DNA from 2 places in the Mycobacterium lacus genome. Region 1 is predicted to be linked to the other one. Evidence: riboswitches for the same ligand, from Rfam matches in the RefSeq annotation. Region 1 holds a riboswitch; the other holds the start of a gene.
What was found. Region 1 has a riboswitch for magnesium ahead of G6N24_RS08555 (PE domain-containing protein). Riboswitches for the same ligand answer to the same signal wherever they lie in the genome.
Positions count from the first base shown of each region.

Region 2: it holds a riboswitch for magnesium, as region 1 does, so the genes downstream of both, G6N24_RS06890 (Rv1535 family protein) here and G6N24_RS08555 (PE domain-containing protein) in region 1, are expected to answer to the same signal.

Region 1 covers NZ_AP022581.1:1,866,543-1,877,520, forward strand. Annotated here, with positions in the region: gene G6N24_RS08540 (PPE family protein) at 1-728, shown strand, start outside; gene G6N24_RS08545 (PPE family protein) at 845-2,068, shown strand; M-box (ykoK) riboswitch at 2,187-2,361, shown strand; gene G6N24_RS08555 (PE domain-containing protein) at 2,645-2,827, shown strand; gene G6N24_RS08560 (PPE family protein) at 2,824-4,044, shown strand; gene G6N24_RS08565 (PPE family protein) at 4,946-6,223, shown strand; gene G6N24_RS08570 (PPE family protein) at 6,314-7,723, shown strand; gene G6N24_RS08575 (DUF732 domain-containing protein) at 7,794-8,117, shown strand; gene G6N24_RS08580 (MgtC/SapB family protein) at 8,262-8,969, shown strand; gene G6N24_RS08585 (NAD(P)/FAD-dependent oxidoreductase) at 8,978-10,177, opposite strand; gene G6N24_RS08590 (sterol desaturase family protein) at 10,357-10,978, shown strand, end outside.
Region 2 covers NZ_AP022581.1:1,484,706-1,495,683, reverse strand. Annotated here, with positions in the region: gene ileS (isoleucine--tRNA ligase) at 1-2,328, opposite strand, end outside; gene G6N24_RS06890 (Rv1535 family protein) at 2,713-2,955, opposite strand; M-box (ykoK) riboswitch at 3,221-3,390, opposite strand; gene G6N24_RS06885 (TetR/AcrR family transcriptional regulator) at 3,536-4,180, opposite strand; gene G6N24_RS06880 (NAD(P)H-dependent flavin oxidoreductase) at 4,187-5,314, opposite strand; gene G6N24_RS06875 (PaaI family thioesterase) at 5,374-5,820, shown strand; gene G6N24_RS06870 (carboxymuconolactone decarboxylase family protein) at 5,906-6,472, opposite strand; gene G6N24_RS06865 (zinc-dependent alcohol dehydrogenase) at 6,481-7,584, opposite strand; gene G6N24_RS06860 (AMP-binding protein) at 7,671-9,425, opposite strand; gene pks2 (sulfolipid-1 biosynthesis phthioceranic/hydroxyphthioceranic acid synthase) at 9,597-10,978, shown strand, end outside.

The DNA of each region.
Region 1 (10,978 bases):
CCCAGGCCGCGGCGGTCACCCATGCGGGCGGCCGTGCGGTGGGCAGCCTCACGCAGACGCAGTTGCCGCAACTCATGTCGGCGGTGCCGGCGAGCCTGCAAAAACTCGCATCGCCAGCGGCGGCCTCGCCACTGGACGCCATTCCCGGGTCGGGCATCCTCGCCGACATCCTGAATTTCCTGGATGGAAACGATGGAAATCCCTACGGCATCTTCTTGAGTTCCAACCTGGTGAACGGATTCACGTCGGCCGGGTACGTCAGCCCCGCCATCGTCGGCCCCGCCGTTTGGTCCGCAATGGCCGACTTCAATGCGGTAGCACTGGGCGCACAGCAAGCCCCATTGCCACCCATGGGCTCCGGCGAAGGAAACCCGACGTGGATACCCGCGCTGTCGCCGGCCAGCCCCGAAAGCTTGCCGGTTCTGGGCGAGCTGACCGCGGGCTCGCCGGGGATGGGCGCGGTCTCGGCCGGCACGAACCAGGCGGCGTTGGTCGGGCGGTTGTCCGTGCCGCAGACCTGGACGGAGGCGACCGCGGTGGCGAACCACGCCGGCGCTGCGGCCCCAGGTGGCGGCTGGACCAGTTCCGCCGCTATCCCCGAAGCTGCGGCGGGCATGCCGGGGGTGCCCGGTATGCCCGCTCCCGGCATTTACGGGCACAGCTTCGGCAACGCTCCGCGATACGGATTTCGGCCGACGATCATGGGACGCCCACCAGCCGCTGGATGATCCGGGGGAGATCCCCGCGATGTTGGTGATCGGTGCCGACTCGCATGCGGCCACCGAGGCCAACAAGGCCCGTTGGTTAGGGGTCGGTTGAAGGTCGGTTAAAGGAGGTGCAGGCAATGGATTTCGGAGCGCTCCCGCCCGAAGTCAACTCCCTGCGCATGTATTCGGGGCCCGGCTCGGCGCCAATGCTGGCTGCTCTGACGGCCTGGGATGGCCTTGCCGCGGAAATGCATTTGACCGCAACGGCATACGAATCGGTCATCTCGGCTTTGGTCAGCGAAGGCTGGCTGGGGCCGGCATCGTCCGCGATGGCGGCCGCGGCCGCCCCGTATGTGACGTGGATGAGCGTCACGGGCCTGCAGGCCGCCCAGACTGCCAGTCAGGCCGCGGCGGCTGCGGCGGCTTTTGAGGCCGCGTTCGCGATGACGGTGCCGCCGGCCGTGGTCGCGGCGAACCGTGCGCGATTGCTGGCGCTGGTGGCCACCAATTTCCTGGGCATCAACACACCAGCGATCGCGGCTACCGAGGCCGAATACGCCGAGATGTGGGCGCAGGATGCGACAGCGATGTACGGGTATGCCGCGAGTTCGGCGGAGGCCGCGGCGCTCACACCGTTTACGGAACCGGCGCAGACCACCAACCCGTCCGGGCAGGCCGGCCAGGCCGCCGCGGTCACCCAAGCAGCCGGCGCTGCCGTGGGCAGCCTGACGCAGACGGAGCTGCCGCACCTCATGTCGGCGGTGCCGGCGAGCTTGCAAGGACTCGCGTCACCGGCTGCGGCCTCACCACTCGACGCCATTCCCGGGTCCGGCCTGCTCGCCGACATCCTGAATTTCCTGGATGGAAACGATGGAAACCCGTACGGGCTCTTCCTTAACTCCACGTTGGTAAACGGTTTGGTGTCAGCCGGATACACCGCTCCCGGACTTATCATGCCTGCGGTCACGGGTGCGATGTCCGACATCAACGCCGTGGCCCTCGGCGGGGCGCCTGAGGTCGCTTTCCCGGTGATGGGCCCCGCTCCCGACGCCGCGTGGACTGGGGCGACGGTCGCCCAATCGGGTTTGGGGGGAGTGACGGCGGGTTCCAGCCAGGCGGCCTTGGTCGGGCGATTGTCTGTTCCGCCGAGCTGGACGGCGGCCATCGAGGTGGCAAAGCTCGCAGGTACCCCACTCCCGGGCGCCGGCTCGACTAGCACCATTGCGGTGCCGGAGGCAGGTGCGGGCATGCCCGGTGTGCCCGGTATGCCGGCTCCTGGTGTTTACTCGCATAGCTTCGGCAGTGGTCCTCGATACGGATTTCGGCCGACGATCATGGCGCGCCCACCGGCCGCCGGCTGACGAGAGTTGGCGGTTGTACATGACGAGCGAATGGTTAACCCCATATTTACAAGCTCGGTGTTGCCTTGCCCGCCTAGTGGGTTGACTCCCATCGCTTCGAGTGCCACGATGGGCTCCGCATGCACCTCGCTAGGTGAGGCGTCTGCACGGATACAGGCCACTGACCTCGAACGTCGAAAGACGCCCAGGGTCAGGACAGCTCTTCCCGGCTTAAGGGTTGAGCCCAAGTGGCTTCCGGCTTGACCGGCCGGATACGCCGTGTGGTGCCAAAGCTCTGACGAGAGGGGTGTCGCGTCCGGCTATTTGGCTGGTCCCTCATCCCCGATGTGCACCGCGTCGGCATCCCCGTGTGCCCTGGCCGTGAGGAGGTGAGAAGCGAAGTGAGTCCCGGCGATAGTCCGTATTCGAGATCGACGACCATTTCGTTCCGATCCGACCCCGGCGCCGTTTTCGCATTCTGAACCGGTTATTCCGAAGGCTTTATTTCACGCGTCCGCCTCGCGGTCTCGTGTGAATAGTTCGCGCGGAAATGGCTACCGGCCCGGGTTGGATTTCTTCCGGTAAGGATTTAGCCCGATGTCGTTTGTGATGACGCATCCACCGGGCTTAGCTGCGGCCGCCAGCGCCTTGGATGGCGTGGGATCAGCGCTGGCCGCTCACGAGCTGCTGGTCACTGTTGTAAACACCAGCGCAGGTTCATATGCGGCAACCGAGGCCGCCAACGCCACTTCAGCCAGCAAACAAGGAGATCGACGATGACCGCCGCACTGGATTTCGCAACGCTGCCGCCCGAAATCAACTCCGCGCGGATGTACTCCGGAGCAGGCTCGGGCCCCATGTTGGCCGCCGCGTCGGCCTGGAGCGGATTGGCTGCAGAACTGCGTGCCACCGCGCTGTCCTACGGTTCGGTGCTCACGGCGCTGACCAGCGAAGAATGGCACGGACCGGCATCCGCGTCGATGGCGGCCGCGGCCATGCCCTACGTCACCTGGATGAGTACCACGTCCGTGCAAGCCGAACAGACCGCCGCGCAGGCCACGGCCGCGGCGGCAGCCTACGAAACGGCGTTCGCCGCAACCGTGCCGCCACCGGTCGTCGCCGCCAACCGAGCCCAGCTGATGGCATTGATCGCGACCAACATTCTGGGCCAGAACGCCCCCGCGATCGCGGCCACCGAGGCGCAGTACGCCGAAATGTGGGCCCAAGACGCGGCGGCCATGTACGGCTACGCGGGGTCCTCGGCGGTCGCTACCCAACTGAGCCCGTTCGCCGAGCCCCAGCAGACCACCAACGCGACCGGGCTTGCCGCGCAGTCGGCCGCGGTCGCCCAAGCCAGCGCGACAGCCGCGGGCAACCAGCAGTCGACGCTCTCACAGGTGATGTCGGCGATCCCCAACCTGTTGCAAGGACTCTCGTCGTCCGGTTTGTCGCCCTCGTCAGGGCAGTCGGGAATTCTGGGCATGTTGGGTTCCGAACCCACCTGGCTACAGGAACTGCTGCAGGAACTAGCGACCCTGTTGGATCCCAACTCGAATTTCTGGAACACGATAGCGTCGTCCGGGCTTTTCCTGCCGAGTAACACGATTGCGCCTTTTCTAGGCTTGCTCGGCGGTGCGGCAGCCGCGAACGCGGCCGAGGAGGGCATCGAAGCGGCTGGGGCTGGCGGGGTCGCTACCGCGCTGGTAGGCCCAGCCACGCCCACCGGCGGGCTGGGCGGCCTGGTATCGGGTGGTTTGGGCAACGCGGGCGCCGTCGGCGCGCTGTCGGTACCCCCAAGCTGGACCGCTGCAGCACCATTGACCAGCCCCCTAGCCTCCGCGTTGGGCGGCACACCCATGGTTGCGCCCCCTCCAACGGTGGCAGCCGGCATGCCCGGGATGCCATTCGGCAACATGGCCGGCCAAGGATTTGGCCGGGCTCTCCCTCAATACGGCTTCCGGCCGACGTTCGTCGCGCGACCTCCCGCTGCCGGATAGGCGGGGCCGCATTTGTCAACTGCGGCTAGTGGAAACTGGGGCCTTTCAGCACATTGGCAGTAATCGAACAGCCAGGTGGCAGCTGTTTTTGTGACGTACTTCATAACGTTGTGCGTACTCTTTCCAAAACCGATGGGAGAACGCGCCGTGCCAGTTAGCTACCAGGTCAGCGACGTCGATGCCGATGGGGCGGGTCGCGCCGCGGTTCCAGCAGGATGCGACTCGACTACGGCGTCCCCTGCTAGCGATGGCGCAGGCCGTCATCATGCGGCCGTCGGTGCGGAAACAACGGTCATCGGAAAGCTCGCGGCCGGCGATCATTGGCCTGCCCGCAAACTCGGCGTGATTCGTAATAATCGTGGTTTGAACGCAAATTTAACGCCTCGAGTATTTCAAAATGGAACGAAAAGGGGTCGCAGAGTTCACGATCGACGCAGGAAGAAATGCTTTGACGGCGGTGTCGCCCGTTGGTGATTTTCGTCATTCTGTAGGCAGGTGAATCGGTCGCGATCCGTTGCCTGACGGATGGCAATCATGGCGATCGAACAGGGCTTATGGTGGAGTAATGTGATAGCTGGTGGTTGGCCTCACCGACCACCGGCGAGGGGTGACACCGAGTTTTTACGTTGCGATTACCTGAGCGGAACGCAACGCAAATAAACCATGCTGAGGATGATCGCTACATCAGGTTCGGAGAACCCGAAGCGGGGCAGAACGCGAGCCGTAAGAGATTTTTTGTGTGGGGGAATACGCGCATCTGTTGACATCAAATAAGTAAGATTGACGGGAAGCGAACATTGGGCTATTTGGTGAACTCGATAGGAGCTCGTCCTGATTTGTGGGCAGCCCGTCGGGGGCGTGATTACGATGGCGGCCATCGAGGGGACCGGAGGTAACAGATATGGATTTTGGGGCGCTACCGCCGGAGATTAACTCGGGGCGAATGTATGTGGGTCCGGGTTCGGGGCCCCTGTTGGCCGCGGCCGCGGCCTGGGACGCGTTGGCCGCCGAATTGCAGTCCACAGCGGCTTCCTACGGGTCGACCATCGAGAGCCTGACCGTCGGGCCGTGGACGGGTCCCTCCTCGATCGCGATGGCGTCCGCAGTGGCGCCGTATGTGGCGTGGATTGGTGCCACGGGCGCTCAGGCCGAGCAGGCTGCCACCCAGGCCCGGTTGGCCGCGGGTGCCTATGAGGCGGCGTTTGCGGCCACCGTACCCCCACCGGTGATCGCGGCCAACCGCGCGTTGTTGATGACGTTGATCGCCACCAATATCTTCGGGCAGAACACCCCCGCGATCGCAGCCACCGAAGCCCAGTACGCGGAGATGTGGGCCCAAGACGCCGCCACCATGTATTCGTATGCCGGCTCGTCGGCCAGCGCGTCGGAATTAACACCGTTCACCGAGCCACCCCAAACCACGAACCCGTCGGCGGCGGCCGCGCAATCGGCCGCGGCAGCCCAGGCCGCCAGCACGTCGGCCAGCTCGGACATAGCGACGCAGCTGTCCCAGCTGATCACCTCGTTGCCCGCTGCGCTGCAGAACCTGGCCACGGCGGTCACCACGGGGTCGCCGTCGGCGGCATTGCCGGGGATCTCGTTGCCGCCCTGGCTTGCGACCGACCTGGCGAACTGGAACACCATCTGGGCGACCCTCACCGGTCCGTACTCGATCCAGGGCTGGACTTCCATACCCGGTGGCCCATTCCTGTCGTTCGGTCAGGCATACGCCTGGGGCCAAAACGGGCAGGGCGTCGCCGCCTATCTCGCCGGGCCGAAACCCATCACCGGGGGGTTGGCGCCGCTGGCCCCCGAGTTGGGAAAGCTAGGCTCGGCGGGCTTGACGTCAAGCGCCGCGCCGGTGTCGGGGTCGATGGGCCGCGCGGCCCTGGTCGGCAGCATGTCGGTGCCGCAAGGCTGGACACAAGCGGCCCCCGCAATGCGACTGGTCTCCTCGGTGCTACCCGCCAACGTGGTAGCCGCCCCGGCCGCGGCATCCTTCGCCGGCGAGGGCGGCGTGTTCAGCCAGATGGCCCTGTCGAGCCTGGCCGGGCGCGCCCTGGGGGCAACCGCATTCGGCTCCGCGGGCGGTGGCGCGGCGCAGTCGCTCGGCGGTGTGGTCGCCGAGGCTGAACCCGCCGCGGCCACGATCATCGTGATACCGGCCCTCGACGAGTGACGGGCGCGGAACCGCGATGACAGCCGAGACGACAAGCAGTGGCCCACCACGGGCCTCCCGGGCGCGCACGACCAGGTAAGGGGTACGGACATGTTCTATGCAGCGTTTCCGCCAGAGATCAACTCGGGCCGGATCTACACTGGTCCCGGATCGGGGCCGTTGCTGGCCGCCGCGGCCGCCTGGGACGCGCTGGCCGCTGAATTACAGTCCACAGCGGCCGCCTATTCGGCGGTGATCGAGAGCCTCACCAGCGGGCCCTGGGTGGGTCCCTCGTCGCTGGCCATGGCGGCCGCCGTCGCACCCTACCTGACCTGGATGCAGGCCACGGCCGCACAGGCCGCGCAAGCGGCGAGCCAGGCCACCGCGGCGGCAAGCGCCTACGAGACGGCGTTCGCCGCTCACGTGCCGCCGGTAGAGATCGCGGCCAACCGCACCCAACTGGCGTCGCTGGTGGCGACCAACATCTTCGGGCAGAACACCCCGGCGATCGCGGCCACCGAGGCCCAATACGGCGAAATGTGGGCCCAGGACGCCCTGGCGATGGACAGCTACGCCGGTTCGTCGGCGGCCGCGTCACAGGTGACGCCGTTCACCGAGCCGCCCCAGATCACCAACGCGGTCGGGCTGGCCGGCCAGGCGGCCGCGGTGGGCCAGGCCGCCGGCGCCGCGGCCAGCAGTGCGCAGTCCCTCCTGGGGGTAGCTGACCCGGTGTCGTGGCTGCTGCAAATAGGCGCGGACCTCGCGACCGACTACACCGCCGCAGTCACCGCCCTCCTGAACGCCCTCTTTGGGCCGACCGGCGCGTCGACGTTCACGGCCCTGTACTCGGCAGTGAAGGTTCCACTCGCCTTTACCACGCAGTTCAACGACATCGGGCTGCTCATCAACTTTCCCGTGTCACAGTTCCTCAAGTTTGCCCCGACCCCGGGCCTTGGCGAGATCCCGAAGGATGCGTTGGGGGGCGGGCTGGGGCTTGGCGTGCCCAACTTTGGCCGGGGCACGCTGTACAGCGCGGTGTCGCCGGACAACGTGGCGGCCAACTTCGGGCGCGGCACATTGGTTGGCGCGTTGACGGTTCCGCCGAGCTGGGCCACGGCCACGCCGGCCGTCAGGATGGTCGCTGCCGCCTTGTCGGCAGCTGGGCCGGACGCCGTGCCGGCGGCCGCGCTCGGCGAGGGGGGCCTGCTCGGTTCGATGTCTGCGGCCGGCATGCTCGGCAGCGCCTTGGGCGCCGGGGCACCCAGCGCCTTGAGCCGTACCGGAGCCCGAGGCCGTCTCACCCCGCTCAAAGACCTCAAGGACGCCACGTCGCCGGAAAAGCTGAAGCGTCTGGTCGCACAGATCTCGGAGAAACCCGAAAGCGTCCAGCACCACACGGTCGATCAGGAAGGTCTTGACAGCCTGCTGGAGCAACTGTCGAAAAAGCCCGGCATCCACGCGGTGCACCTGTCCAAACGCGACAAGCCCAAAGTCGTGCCGTCGGAAGCGCAGTTGGGTTAGCGGAGGCCAAATACTTTGGCCACCATACGAACCCGATAGCCCTGTCCTCGACATGGAAGAATGGTGAGTTATGAAAACGCTTCTGGCGCTGCTCTGCGCTAGTTCCATGATCGGCTTTGCCGCGCCGGCGTATGGCGATCCCGACGACGGCGGCGGCGGTGACGACGCAGGCTTCCTCGCCGCGCTGCGACAAGCCGGCATCGCCTACTCCGACCCGGCCCAGGCCATCGGGGCCGGACAAGCGGTGTGCCATTGCTTGGATCACGGCGAATCGGGTCTGGAGCTCGTCCACGACGTGAAGACCCACAATCCCGGATTCGATATGGAGGCGGCGTCTCAGTTCGCCCTGATTGCGGCGAAATACTACTGCCCCCATCACCTCAGCCACGCCTGAGAGCTGCTACCGGTGGGTTAGACGTCGTCGGTGATTTGCCTGGCGGTCACCGCAACGCAGCCGGTTTGACCCAGGGCCACCTGATGTTAACCCGCATGTGCTTAGCTGCCCCTCGCCGGCGGGTCAGGAAGGGAGCGCAGCGTCATGCACACCCTGACCGTCGCCGATTTCGCGCTCCGGCTGGCCGTCGGGGTGGGATGCGGCGCATTCATCGGATTCGAGCGGCAGTGGCGCGCGCGGATGGCGGGCCTGCGCACCAACGCACTGGTGGCTGCCGGTGCGACGTTGTTCGTCCTTTATGCGGTCGCCACCGAGGACAGCAGCCCCACCAGGGTCGCATCCTACGTGGTGTCCGGGATCGGTTTCCTCGGCGGCGGGGTGATCCTGCGCGAGGGGTTCAATGTCAGGGGCCTTAACACCGCCGCCACCCTGTGGTGCTCGGCGGCGGTGGGTGTGCTGGCCGCCTCGGGACACCTGGCGTTCACGCTGATCGGCACCGGCACCGTGATCGCCATCCATGTGCTGGGGCGTCCCCTTGGCCGGCTGATCGACCACGACAACGCCGTCGAAGAAGAGGAAGGTCTACAGCCCTACCAGGTCCAGGTGATCTGCCGGCCCAAATCCGCAAAATACGCGCGCGCCCAGATCGTGCAACACACCAGCAACAACGACATCACGCTACGGGGCATCCACACGAGCGGGCCCGACGACGACAAGGTCACGTTGACCGCGCACCTGCTGATGGACGGCCACACGCCGGCCAAGCTCGAGCGGATGGTCGCCGAATTATCCCTGCAGCCGGGCATTTACGCCGTGCACTGGTATGCCGGCGAACAGGCGCAGGCCGAGTGAATCCGGGGCTAAGGGCGGGCCTGCAGGTCGGGCGCAGCCGCGGCCAGCAGGTCGGCGCGGTTGCCGGTCAGCGGCGGATAGATCCGCCGGCTATTGATGGTTCGCTTGGTGGCCTTGGCCTGCGCGCCACGCGACACGACCACTCGGTCCCACCCCTCGGTATAGACGGCGCCGGCCGGTCCGAGATCGAGAACCGTTACATACCAAGGGATCCTAAGTGCCAGCATCGGCGCGCCGAACAGGTCGCTGATCACGTTGTAGCCGGCATAGCGGCCCATCGGGCGCCCGTGCTGACACGACATCACGGACAGGTGCTCGTCGTCCATCCGGGCTGCGGCCACGTCACCCGCGGCAAACACCGTGGGCACCCCGATCACCCGCAGATGATCATCGACCTCAACGCGGCCCAACCGGTCGCGGGTCACCGGCAGCTGCTCGGTCAGCGAGCTGGCCCGCATGCCCGCGCACCAAACCACGGTGGCCGCCTCCAGCTGCTCACCCGATGACAGGGCCACCACGCCCTCGTCGACCGCGGTGACGCTGACACCCGTCCTAGTTTCGACGCCGTTGTCCGCCAAGGCCTCTTCGATCACCGGCCGCGCCGATTGGCCCATGTCGGAGCCGACGAACGGGTTGTGGTCGACCAACACCACGCGGGGGGCGGCCCGGCAATGGGTGAACAGTGCCCGCATCCTGTTCGGCAGCTCGCAGGCCGTCTCGATCCCCGTCAGCCCGGCACCGACCACGACAACGGTAAAGGCCGCGGGGGTCGGTGGGCCGTCGGCCAGCGCCTGCAGGTGCCGACGCAGCCTGATCGCGCCGTCATAGGTGTCGACGTCAAAGCCGAACTCCAGCAGGCCAGGTATGGCGGGTTTGACGACGTGACTGCCCGATGCCAGCACCAAGCGGTCGTAGCGGTGTATGGCACCGCGGGACGTGGCGACGGTGCGGGCGTCGGAGTCGATTTCGGTGACCTCGGCGACGACGTGCGCGACGCCGGCGGGGTCGAGCAGATCATTCAGTGAGATGCGGCAGGGGCTCAAATCGGTTTCGTAGTTGCGCACCCTGATGTCATGAAAAGGCTTGGTGCTCAACACGGTGATCTCGACGGTGCCCTCTGGGACGGCCAGCTCCTCGAGTCGTCGGGCGGCGCCGAGGGCCGCCCATAGGCCCGCGAAACCAGAGCCGATCACGAGCACAGCGCTCAATTGCTCAACACCTCACAAATCTAGGCCAGCGCGGCTGCCGCGCCGCGACCGGGCAGCAACACCCACAGGGATCAAGCAAAACATGCGTGCCCGTGAATGCGTGGAGGTCGCAGCGGGGAACATCGTAATCTGTGTGTGTGGATTTCCTCGCAAGCTTGTTATCCGCGCTGCCCCCGCCAATGCGGGACCCGGTGTTGTTCGCCATTCCGTTTTTCCTGTTGTTGCTGATTCTCGAGTGGACGGCGGCGAGAAAGCTCGAAGAAATCGAGGCGGGTGCCACCGACAAATCGGGGAAGCCACGACCGGTGTCCGGCGCGTACCACACCCGCGATTCGGTGGCGAGCATCTCGATGGGGCTGGTTTCGATAGCCACCACCGCCGCCTGGAAGACTCTCGCCTTGCTCGGCTATGCCGCGATCTACGCCTACGCGGCGCCCTGGCACCTCGCGGCGACCCGGTGGTACACCTGGGTCATCGCGATCCTGGGCGTCGACCTGCTGTACTACACCTACCACCGCATAGCCCACCGGGTCCGGCTGATCTGGGCGACTCATCAGGCCCACCACTCGAGCCAATACTTCAACTTCGCCACCGCGGTGCGCCAAAAGTGGAACAACAGCGGCGAGATCTTGATGTGGATTCCGTTGCCGTTGTTGGGACTTCCCCCCTGGATGGTGTTCTTCAGCTGGTCGCTTAACTTGATCTACCAGTTCTGGGTGCATACCGAGCGGATCGGCAAGCTGCCGCGGCCGTTCGAATTCGTCTTGAACACGCCGTCGCATCACCGGGTGCACCACGGGA
Region 2 (10,978 bases), 380 kb from region 1:
TAACAGCGGCGCGGCCAGCCGCGCGGTCACCTCCAGCACGGTGTGCAGGGTGTCGATGGCGTCGACGTCTTCTTCCCAGAACCGCGAACGCGACCGTCGCACATACCAATTCGTCAACGCCTCGGCGAACTGGCGTAGCTGTTCGCAGGCCCCCGAGATGTCGCAGACCTCCATCGCCTCCGTGAGGTCGTCGCGCAGCGCCGCCAGCTTGGCCAAGATGTAGCGGTCCAGCGCGTGCGACGAATCGGCGCGCCAGGTACCGACTTTCGGTGCGTATAGCGCCAGGAAGCTGTAGGCGTTCCACAACGGCAGCAAGACCTGCCGCACCCCCTCGCGGATGCCTTGTTCGGTGACGATCAGGTTGCCGCCGCGCAGGATCGGCGAGGCCATCAGGAACCACCGCATGGCATCGGACCCGTCCCGGTCGAACACCTCGGTCACGTCGGGATAGTTGCGCAGTGACTTGCTCATCTTCTGGCCGTCGGAGCCCAGCACGATCCCGTGCGCCACACAGGTTTTGAACGCCGGCCGGTCGAAGAGCGCGGTGGCCAGCACGTGCAGCGTGTAGAACCACCCGCGGGTCTGCCCGATGTACTCGACGATGAAGTCACCCGGGTAATGCCCGTCGAACCAGTCACCATTCTCGAACGGGTAGTGCACCTGGGCGTACGGCATCGAGCCCGAATCGAACCACACGTCGAGCACGTCGGGGATGCGCCGCATCGTGCTGCGGCCGCTCGCGTCGTCCGGGTTGGGACGGGTGAGCTCGTCGATATAGGGCCGGTGCAGGTTGGTCGGCCGCACCCCGAAGTCGCGCTCCAGTTCGTCGAGGCTGCCGTAGACGTCGATCCGGGGGTAGGCCGGGTCGTCGGACTTCCACACCGGGATCGGGGTGCCCCAGTAGCGGTTTCGGGAGATCGACCAATCGCGGGCACCCTGGAGCCACTTGCCGAACTGGCCGTCCTTGACGTGCTCGGGGTGCCACGTGATCTGCTGATTCAGTTCCACCATGCGGTCGCGGAACTTGGTGACGGTGACGAACCAGGACGACACCGCCCGGTAGATCAGCGGGTTGCGACAGCGCCAGCAGTGCGGGTAGGGGTGCTCATAGGTTTCATGGCGGAGCAGCACCGCACCGTTCACGGCCGCCGGACCGCCCTGGTTCTTCAGGTCACGGATGATCTGCGCGTTGGCGTCGAAGACGTGCTGCCCCTGGTAATCCGGGACGGTCGCGTCGAAGCGGCCCTTGGAGTCGACCGGGGTGACCGGCACGATGCCGACCGTGTCGGTGGTGACCATGTCGTCCTCGCCGTAGGCCGGCGCCATATGCACGATGCCGGTACCATCCTCGGTGGTCACGAAGTCCCCTGGCAGCACCCGAAAGGCGTTGGGCGAGTCCATGAAGTAGGCAAAAGGCGGCAGATACCGAGTGCCCAGCAGGTCGGCGCCCCGGTAGGTGCCCACCACCTGGGGCTCCTCGCCGAGTTCACGGGCGTAGGCGGCCAGCCGTGCCTCGGCCAGCACGAAACGACGATCACCGACCCTAACCTGCACATAGGTGACGTCCGGGTTGACCGCAACCGCGAGGTTGGACGGCAGGGTCCACGGTGTCGTCGTCCATACCAACAGGTAGGCGCCGTCCCATTCGCCACCCACCACCTTGAGGCCGACCGTGATCGCGGGATCCTGGCGGCTTTGGTAGATGTCGTCGTCCATCCGGAGTTCGTGATTGGACAGCGGGGTTTCGTCACGCCAGCAGTAGGGCAGCACCCGGTAGCCCTCGTATGCCAGGCCCTTGTCCCACAGCTGCTTGAACGCCCAGATCACCGACTCCATGTAGCCGAGATCCAGTGTCTTGTAATCGTTGTCGAAGTCGACCCAGCGCGCTTGGCGAGTCACGTATTCTTGCCATTCGTCGGTGTAGCGCAACACCGATGCCCGGCACGCGTCGTTGAACGCGGCGATCCCCATGGCGTCGATCTGGGATTTGTCGGTGATGCCGAGCTGGCGTTCGACCTCGAGCTCGGCGGGCAACCCGTGGGTGTCCCAGCCGAAGCGGCGCTCTACCTTGTAACCGCGCATGGTGCGATACCGCGGGACGATGTCCTTGACGTAGCCGGTGAGCAGGTGCCCGTAGTGGGGCAGCCCGTTGGCGAACGGCGGCCCGTCGTAGAACACGTATTCCGGCGCATCACCGCGGCGCGCGATGCTGGCGCGGAAGGTGTCGTCGTGGAACCAGTACTCGAGCACCTCCAGCTCGAGTGCCGAGAAGTCCGGCGCCCCGCCGGCCAGCTTCGGATACGCCCTGAACTCAGCGTTCTTGGTCAAAGCGCGTCGTCTCCCCTGTGCCCTGTGGCGCTTCGCGCAGGAGCGCTGCGCGCCTGTGATCAGGTCCGGGGACGACGCCATGCTGGTGCGTGAACGCCGCGGTACCACCCCGCTTGCCACGCGCGACGCGTGACCGCTCAACTTCGGCTGTGACGGGCCAACCCGTTCGGTTCTACTGGGCCAACCGGGCCTTACTGGGCCAGTGGGCTGTTCTTCCGAAGGCTCCCCGGTGATAGCCGGATCGACGCCGCTACGTCGATTCTACTTAAGCGGCACAAATCCCATGATTCAACGCCGCGGCCCCCAAGGGGTCACCTGGCCGCACGACCCCGCATGCGGTCGAGTAACCCCTTGGAGCCGATCGATTCCTCGCGATCCATCGGATCAGGCCTGGATTTCGAGCACGCCGACGCGCCACAGCGCCGCGTAGAGGTGACGCAACGGGATGCTCAGCAAACGAGCGGCGCCACCCACCAGCGGGTCCCCATCGGCACCGAAGAGTCGGGCGTCGACCTGGCGCGCCACCTTCTTGGGCGCGGGGGCCGCAATGGGGGTGTCATCGCGCACCACCTGCAGCGTGGGCGCGGGGGCTACCGTTACTACTTCGTCGTACAGGGCTGCGGTCATGCTCGCCTCCTAGGCGGAAATCGAAACGTGGACATATGGACTGACTTGGTCCGTCCCGCAACGGTTCCGATCCAAGGACGCTGTTTGACGACTCAGCTGAGAACGTCGCGCCGGGGACCGGATCGGGACGAAACAAAGCCCGGATATCGGTCCGGACTGTCACTGGAACTCATACGTCCCTCACCTCCTCGCGGTCACGACACGTGCGGGCATCCGCACGAACAACACCGAGCAAAGGAGCACAGAATCCGACGAATGTCGGGGATCCGCACCCCACTCGTCAGAGCTTTGGCACTGCACGACGTGTCCGGTAAACCGGAAGCCACCTGGGCTCAACCCTTAAGCCGGGAGGAGCTGTCCTGACCCGGGGCGTCTTTCGACGTTCGGGGTCAGTGGCCTGTATTCGTGTAGACGCCTCACCTAACGAGGTGCTTACCCGACCGATCATGCATGACCAGCCCGGCGCGGTCAACGTGATCCGGTCCGCGTGGCCGAATCTTTACGGTTCCACATTGCGTGTTGACAGCCGTTAACCAGGTTCAGGGTCCCTGACCTCGCCCTATGGGTGTGGGTGCCGCGGTCAGCGTGGGCGCAGCCCGTCGAGCACCAGCGACGCGACGAAGTCTGCCACCTGGGCGGCGGTGACGTCGTCGTCCGTGCTAAGCCGCCGGTGGGCCAACTGGCCCACCAGCGCCGCCAGCGTGTAAGCCACCATCCGGGGCGGGGCGGCCACCACTTCACCGCGTTCTTGAGCGGCGACGATGACGGTTTCGATGTCGTCGATGAACCGCTCGTAGATCCCGCCCAGGTGCTTTTCGAATCGGTCGCCAAGCGAATACGCGTCGCGGAGAAGCAGCTTGACGGTGGCCCTGTCGGCTTCGAAGAACTCGAACGTGGCCTGGACGGAGGCCTCCAACAAGGCCCGAAGCGACGCCTCTCCCCCTGCGCCGTCGACCGGCCCGCCGGCCCCGTTCAGCGCCGCCGTGAGATGTGCGCGCAGCGCCTGCTCCTCTACCGCCATCAAGGCGTGGAACAACTCGTCCTTGGAGTCGAAGTACCAGTAGATCAAGCCGTACGCGAGGCCGGCCTGTTTGGCGATGTCTGCGACGGTGGTGGCGTGAAAACCCTTGCGGGCAAAGACTTCTTTGGCTGCGGCCATGATCTCGTCGCGCCGGCGCGACTTTTCTTCGTCGCTGACGGCCCGGCGCCGCCGAGTGGTGCTCACCCCGCGTCACCGATCAACGAGCGCGTCGAGTCGCCCGACGGTGTCGATGAACTCCTCGACCATGTCGAGCACCACCGAGCGCACCGGCCGCACCCTATCGAGCGATCCGACCACCTGGCCAACGAAGTAGGTCGCCAGTTCTCGGGCCTTTGCGCCCGGATGACTGGCGGCCTGGTTGATGCGCAGCTGCGGCCCGGCGACCAGAGCGGTCTGCAGGGGCATGGCAAGGGGGTCCGGGCTATCGGGCCGGTCCCACTCGTCGGTCCAGGCCGTGCGCAGCATCCGCGCCGGCTTGCCGGTCAACGACCGGGACCGCACCGTGTCCGACGAGCTGGCGGCCAGGAACTTGTCCTTGACCACCGGGGGCGTCTCGGCTTCCTCGGTGGTCAGCCACACCGACCCGCACCAGACCCCTCCAGCGCCCAGGGCCAGAGCCGCCGCCATCTGGCGGCCGCGGGCGATCCCGCCGGCCGCCAGGACGGGAAGCGGGTCCACGGCATCTACGACTTCGGGGACCAGGACCATGGTCGCCACCTCACCGGTGTGTCCGCCGGCCTCGGTGCCCTGCGCGACGATCAGGTCAACGCCCGCGGACGCGTGCCGGCGCGCGTGTTCGGTGGTGCCGGCCAGGGCGGCCACCAGGACGTGGTTGTCGTGGGCTCGCTCGACGAGGTCACGCGGCGGCGGCCCGAGCGCGCTGGCAATCAGCCGGATGTCGTGGGCGAACGCGACATCGAGCAGGGGCTCGTAGCCCTTGGGCGAGATGTTGAGCCCGCCCCCCGACCCCGCGCGTTGCTCCCCGGCGGGCTGGGCGATGCCGTAACGGGCCAGCAAGTCGTCGACGAACGTGCGGTGCTCCTCGGGCAGCAGGTCGGCGACCTGCTGCGCGTCGATTCCCCCCAGCTCGGCGCCGACATACTTGGGCGGCAACAACAGGTCGACCCCGTACGGCTTGCCGCCCGTCTGCTCCTCGATCCAGGTCAGCTCGCTCTCCAGCCGCTTGGCGCTGTGCGCGACAGCGCCGAGGATCCCGAACCCACCCGCATTGGTCACCGCGGCCACGACATCGCGGCAGTGACTGAATGCACAGATCGGGAACTCGACGCCGAGCAGGTCGGCCACTCTGGTCCGCACTTCGACGACGCTATGGGTTATTGATTGATATGTCAATCGAATGGGGTAACCTAGCCGCCATGCCCGAGCCGCTGACCGCACCCTTGTCCCCCGAAGAGCAACACAAACGTCGCCAGGCGGTGCGCGACCTGATGACGAACACACCGTTCATCGGCGGGCTCGGCATCGTGTTCGAGCGCTACGAACCCGATGACGTCACGATCCGGCTGCCGTTTCGAGCAGACCTCACCAACGACGGCACCTACTTTCACGGCGGCGTGATCGCGGCGGTGATGGACACCGCCGGCGCCGCCGCCGCCTGGTCGAACCACGACTTCGACAAGGGCATGCGCGCCTCCACCGTGGCGATGAGCATCCAGTACACCGGCGCCGCCAAACGCAGCGACCTGCTGTGTCATGCCCGCACCGCCCGACGCCGCAAGGAACTCACCTTCACCGAGATCACCGCCACCGATGCCGACGGCAACGTCGTCGCGCACGCGGTGCAGACCTACCGGATCGTCTGAGCCGAAACGCTTTACGCCCTCGCCCAACGTGCACACAGTGCGAAAAATCTCACCGAATTTCGCCATGGTGACACGTTCGGCGCGATCACTCGGGCGAAAGGCCGTCGGGCGGCCAGCTGGACACGCCGTCTTCCAACGGGACCCTGAGGCTGTGCAGAATCGAGGCGACCATTCGCCATGCGCTTATCGCGGTGACCAATTCGATGAGAACCGTCGTGTCACCGTCTAATTCACGCTCGCAAGCCGCCCAGCTCTCGGCGCTCACCGCGCCGTCGCGCACCACGTCGTCGGCGGCCGCCAGCACGGCGCGCTCAGCGGCACCGAACCCGTTGTGCGCCCGCCAATCCCGCACGCCGAGCAGGTCATCGGGCGACACGCCAAGGCCCGAAGCGACGCGCCAGTGCTGGGTCCATTCGTAGTCGCACCCGGTGAGCCAGCCGATCCGCATGATCGCCAACTCGCGCAGCCGTGAGTCCAGGGCGCCGTGCCACAGCATGGTGGCGAGCATGTCGTTGAAGGCGCGCGCCAGTCGCGGATGGTTGAGCAACACCTGGAAGATGCTGAGCTCGGCCATGTAGTCGGGCACGCCGGCTTCGTCCGCGGCGGCCTTGGCCTCGTCGACGGGCAACGGGGGCACCCGGGGTGACTTCATGGGTGGGGTCATGGTGTGAGCACTCCGTGTACAGGCGGGACACCCTCGCGTTCACCGGCCATAGTAGCCAGCAACTCCTCCGCGCCTTCGAGCCGCACGCAGCGGCGGGGCAGACTCTCGAACGGATATCGACCGGACGCCAACAGGTCAAGCGCCGCCCGGTAGGCGCCGTCATCGACGCCCAGGGCGCCGATGACGCGCAGCTCCTTGAGCACAACCAGGTCGGGCGAGAATCCCGGCGCGCCGCTGCCGAAACCCCGGGTGCCGGCGACAACGACGGTTCCGGCGGGACGGGCGAGCGCGATCGCCTGGGCGAATGCCCCGGGTGCCTTCGCGGTCACGTCGATGACGACGTCCGCCAGCCCACCGGTCGCCTTTGCCAGGGCCGCTACCGGGTCCTCGACGGCGACGTCGACGGCCAGGTCCGCTCCGAACTGCGCGGCCAGCGTCAACCGGTCGGCGTCGCGCGGGCCCAGCCCGGTCACCATCACGAACCCGGCGCCGGCCCGTTTTGCGGCCGCCGCAGCACATAGTCCCCGGATTCCGGGGCCCAGCACCGCCACGACATCGCCCGGGCCGGTTTCGGGAACCGTTACCCCCCAACGTATTCCGGCGCCCAGCGGGTTGAACAAGGTGGCAACTTCCGGGCTGAGATCACCACTCACCGGCAACACCATCGAGTCGGGAGCCAGATACTGGTATTCGGCGTAGCCACCCCACAGCCCGGGCTGGCGGTCGACCGGGATGAACCCATACATGTCGGCCAGGCCGTGACGTGCACAACGCCGGTGGTCGCCAGCGAGACAGTTTGCGCACTGGCGGCACGACTGGAATACCTCGACGGCGACTCGGTCGCCCGCGGACACACCCCACCGCCGCGCCGCACGCGGTCCGATCACCTCGATCGTCCCGACCGTCTCGTGGCCGGGGACGAACGCAAACCCACCGGCAAGTTCGCCGGTGTACTGCTCGTGATCGGTGCCGCACAGCCCGCAGGCCTCCACCCGCACCAGCGCGTCGTCCTCGCCAATGACCGGAAGAGGAAACTGCCGGACGACCAGGCTGCGCGGGGCCTCCAATACCAGTGCCCGCGCCACCGCGCCGTCCGACATACCAGCACACTATGAATCGTTGACAGGCGAGTCAATCAGCGTGGTAAAACGCTTGCGGCACAACCAGATCGATGCACGAAGCGCGATCAGGCGTCCAACCGGGTGAACTCACGTTGCCGGTAGAGCTCCACACACTGTGATCGCCTGATCTTGCCGCTCGTGGTGATGGGAATCGACCCGGGCGAAACCAGGACGAGGTCGGCCACGCTCAGCCCGTGCGACTCGAATATCGCCGCGGTGACGTCACGTTTGACGGCGCGCAGCCGCGCAAGCGCATCCTCGTCGGAGTCGCTCCGCTTCTTGAGCTCGATGATGGCGACCAGCTTCTCCGAGCCGCCCTCCGGCACTCCTATCGCCGCGCAGCGGCCCGCGGTGATCTCCTGGATCGTCGCCTCGATGTCGTCGGGAGAGTGGTTGCGCCCATAGACAATCAAGAGATCCTTGATCCGGCCGATAATGAACAGCTCGCCGTCGGAGAAGAAGCCCGAATCCCCGGTTCTCAGCCAGGGACCCTCGGGTGTGCCCTCCGAAGGGGTGACGATCTTCGCGCCGAACGTGCGCTCGGTCTCCTCGGGTTTGTGCCAATACCCGGTAGCGACGTTGCCGCCTTGCACCCAGATCTCACCGACCGTGCCCTCCGGACACTCGATACACGTGTCGGGATCGACGATGCGCACCAGCTGGGAATCCGCGGCGCCGTAACTAACCAGCGGTGTGCCGCCGCCACCCGGGCACGGCTTGGCGTGGCCGGCAGGCAGCTGTTCGGACTCGAAGTGAACGATTTCGGGTGGTTCGCCGACACTACGGGTCGCGATGTACACCGTCGCCTCCGCCATGCCGTACGCGGGCCGCAGCGCCTTGGGGGCAAATTTGAAGGGGGCGAACCGATCGGCGAATCGCTTGAGGGTGGCGGGCTGGACCCGCTCGCTGCCGTTGAGGACGGTGTGCACACCGCCGAGATCGAGCCCGGCCATGTCGGCGTCCGATGTCTTACGTACCGCCAAGTCGAAAGCGAAGTTCGGTCCTGCCGAGATCGTGCGGCCGTGGCGCGCCAGCAACTGCATCCATCTAGCCGGCCGCTGCAGGAACCCCACCGGGCTCGTCAACACGGTGGGGAGACCCGCCAGTATCGGCATGATGGTTCCCAACAGGAGACCCATGTCGTGATAGAGCGGCAGCCAGGACACCACCGTCAGGTCCGGTGGGACAACTCCCCCCTCGGGGGCAAAGAAGTCGGCGATGATCTGCTCGAAATTGGCAAAGACATTCTTGTTCGAGATCATCACCCCGGCGGGCGCACGGGTGGATCCCGAGGTGTATTGCAAATACGCGGTTTCCGGCACGTCCTTACCGGTTGGGCGAGCGCCCGGACCGCGGGATCGCTGCCGAGAATCAAGGTCCAGCGAATCGAGTTCAATGATCGACGGCGCGTTTTGTCCGGGCTGTGGCCGTGCATAGTCAGTGACATTGTCGACGGCAGCGGACGTCGTCAAAATGACCGCGGGCGAAGTGTCGCCCAGCACCGAAATCGTGCGCTCGTCGTGGGCGCCACCGTACGGAACCGACAACGGAACGGCGACAAGTCCGGCCTGCAACGCGCCGAGAAATCCGACGACGTAATCGAGTCCCTGCGGCGCCAGGATCACCGCCCGATCACCGGTCGACCCGCAAAGTCTGAGCTGCTCGGCGAGATTGAGCATTCGCCGATATAACTGCGACCACGTCAGGGCCTCGGCAACCCCTTCCCAGTCCTTCTCATAGTCGATGTACGTGATCGCAGAACCATTGGGGACCAGGCTGGCACGCTCGCGCAGCAGAGCGGGAATCGAAGAGCCGGCCACGGCAGCACACTACCTCGAACGCTTCGTCAACGTTGACAAAACCTGCCGAGACCCGCTTCGCCGTCGGCATGGCCCGTGTCGGCGTCCCTGACAGGCCCTGCTCGCCCCCTTCCCCCAAAGCGGGACCGCTCGGGCGGAGAAAGAGTCGGCGCGTTGATCCCCGGCCGGACCGTGCCGAACAGGGAGGATGACCTCGTGGATCGGACACATGTCACCCCGGTTGCTGTGATCGGCATGGCGTGTCGACTCCCGCATGGCATCGATTCCCCGGACGCATTCTGGGAGGCGTTGCTGCGGGGCGACGACCTGATCACCGAGATTCCCGCCGACCGCTGGGACGCCGACGAATTCTACGACCCCCAACCCGGTGTGACCGGTCGGTCCGTTTCGCGGTGGGGCGGGTTCCTGGAAGATGTTGGCGCCTTCGATCCGGAGTTCTTCGGCATCAGCGACCGGGAAGCAATTGCGATCGATCCGCAGCATCGCTTGCTCATGCAGACCTCGTGGGAGGCCGTGGAGCACGCCGGCATTGCTCCAGAATCCTTGAGTGGCTCGCTCACCGGTGTGTACGTCGGTGTGTGCCACCACGACTACGCGTTCGTCACCAGCGACGCGGGTGCCCTAGATGACGCGTACGCGTTCACCGGAACCGCGTTCAGCATGGCTTCCGGGCGGGTGTCGTACTCGATGGGGCTGCGCGGTCCGGCGATGACCGTGGACACGGCGTGTTCGTCGAGTCTGCTTGCCGTGCACATGGCTTGCCGCAGTTTGCACGAGGGTGAGAGCAACCTTGCCTTGGCGGGCGGCTGCATGGTCATGCTGGCACCGCACACGTTCAACTCGGCGTCCGCGCAGGGCATGCTGTCGGCCACCGGACGCTGCCGGACGTTCGACGTCGCCGCAGATGGGTTCGTCCGTTCCGAGGGCTGCGCCGTCGTGGCGCTCAAAAGACTGCCCGATGCGCTGCGCGACGGCGACCGGATTCTTGCCGTGCTGCGCGGCACCGCGACAAATCAGGATGGGCACACCGACAACATCTCAACCCCGTCGATGGATGCACAGGTCGTGGCTTATCGGGCCGCGCTGGCGGCGGCCGGCGTGGACGCCCACACCATCGGCATGGTCGAGGCGCACGGCACCGGAACCCCGGTTGGCGACCCGATCGAATTCGGCGGCCTCGCGCGGGTGTACGGCACCGACGGAACTCCATGTGCGCTCGCGTCAGCCAAGAGCAACCTGGGACACACCGAGGCCGCCGCTGGCGCGGTGGGGATCATCAAGGCGATCCTGTCGCTGCAACATGGCGTGGTGCCGCCCATGCTCCACCACACCCGGCTGCCCGACGAGCTCGCCCAGATCGAGACCGGACTCTTTGTGCCACAGGAGATCACGCCGTGGCCGGGGCGGAATGCCGCGGCGCCCCGGCGGGCGGCGGTGTCGTCCTACGGCATGTCGGGCAGCAACGTTCACGCCATTCTCGAACAGGCCCCCGAACCCGTAGCGGCGCGCACCGCGACGGCACCGCTCGGGCCGGCCGTCGGCGTGTTTGCCCT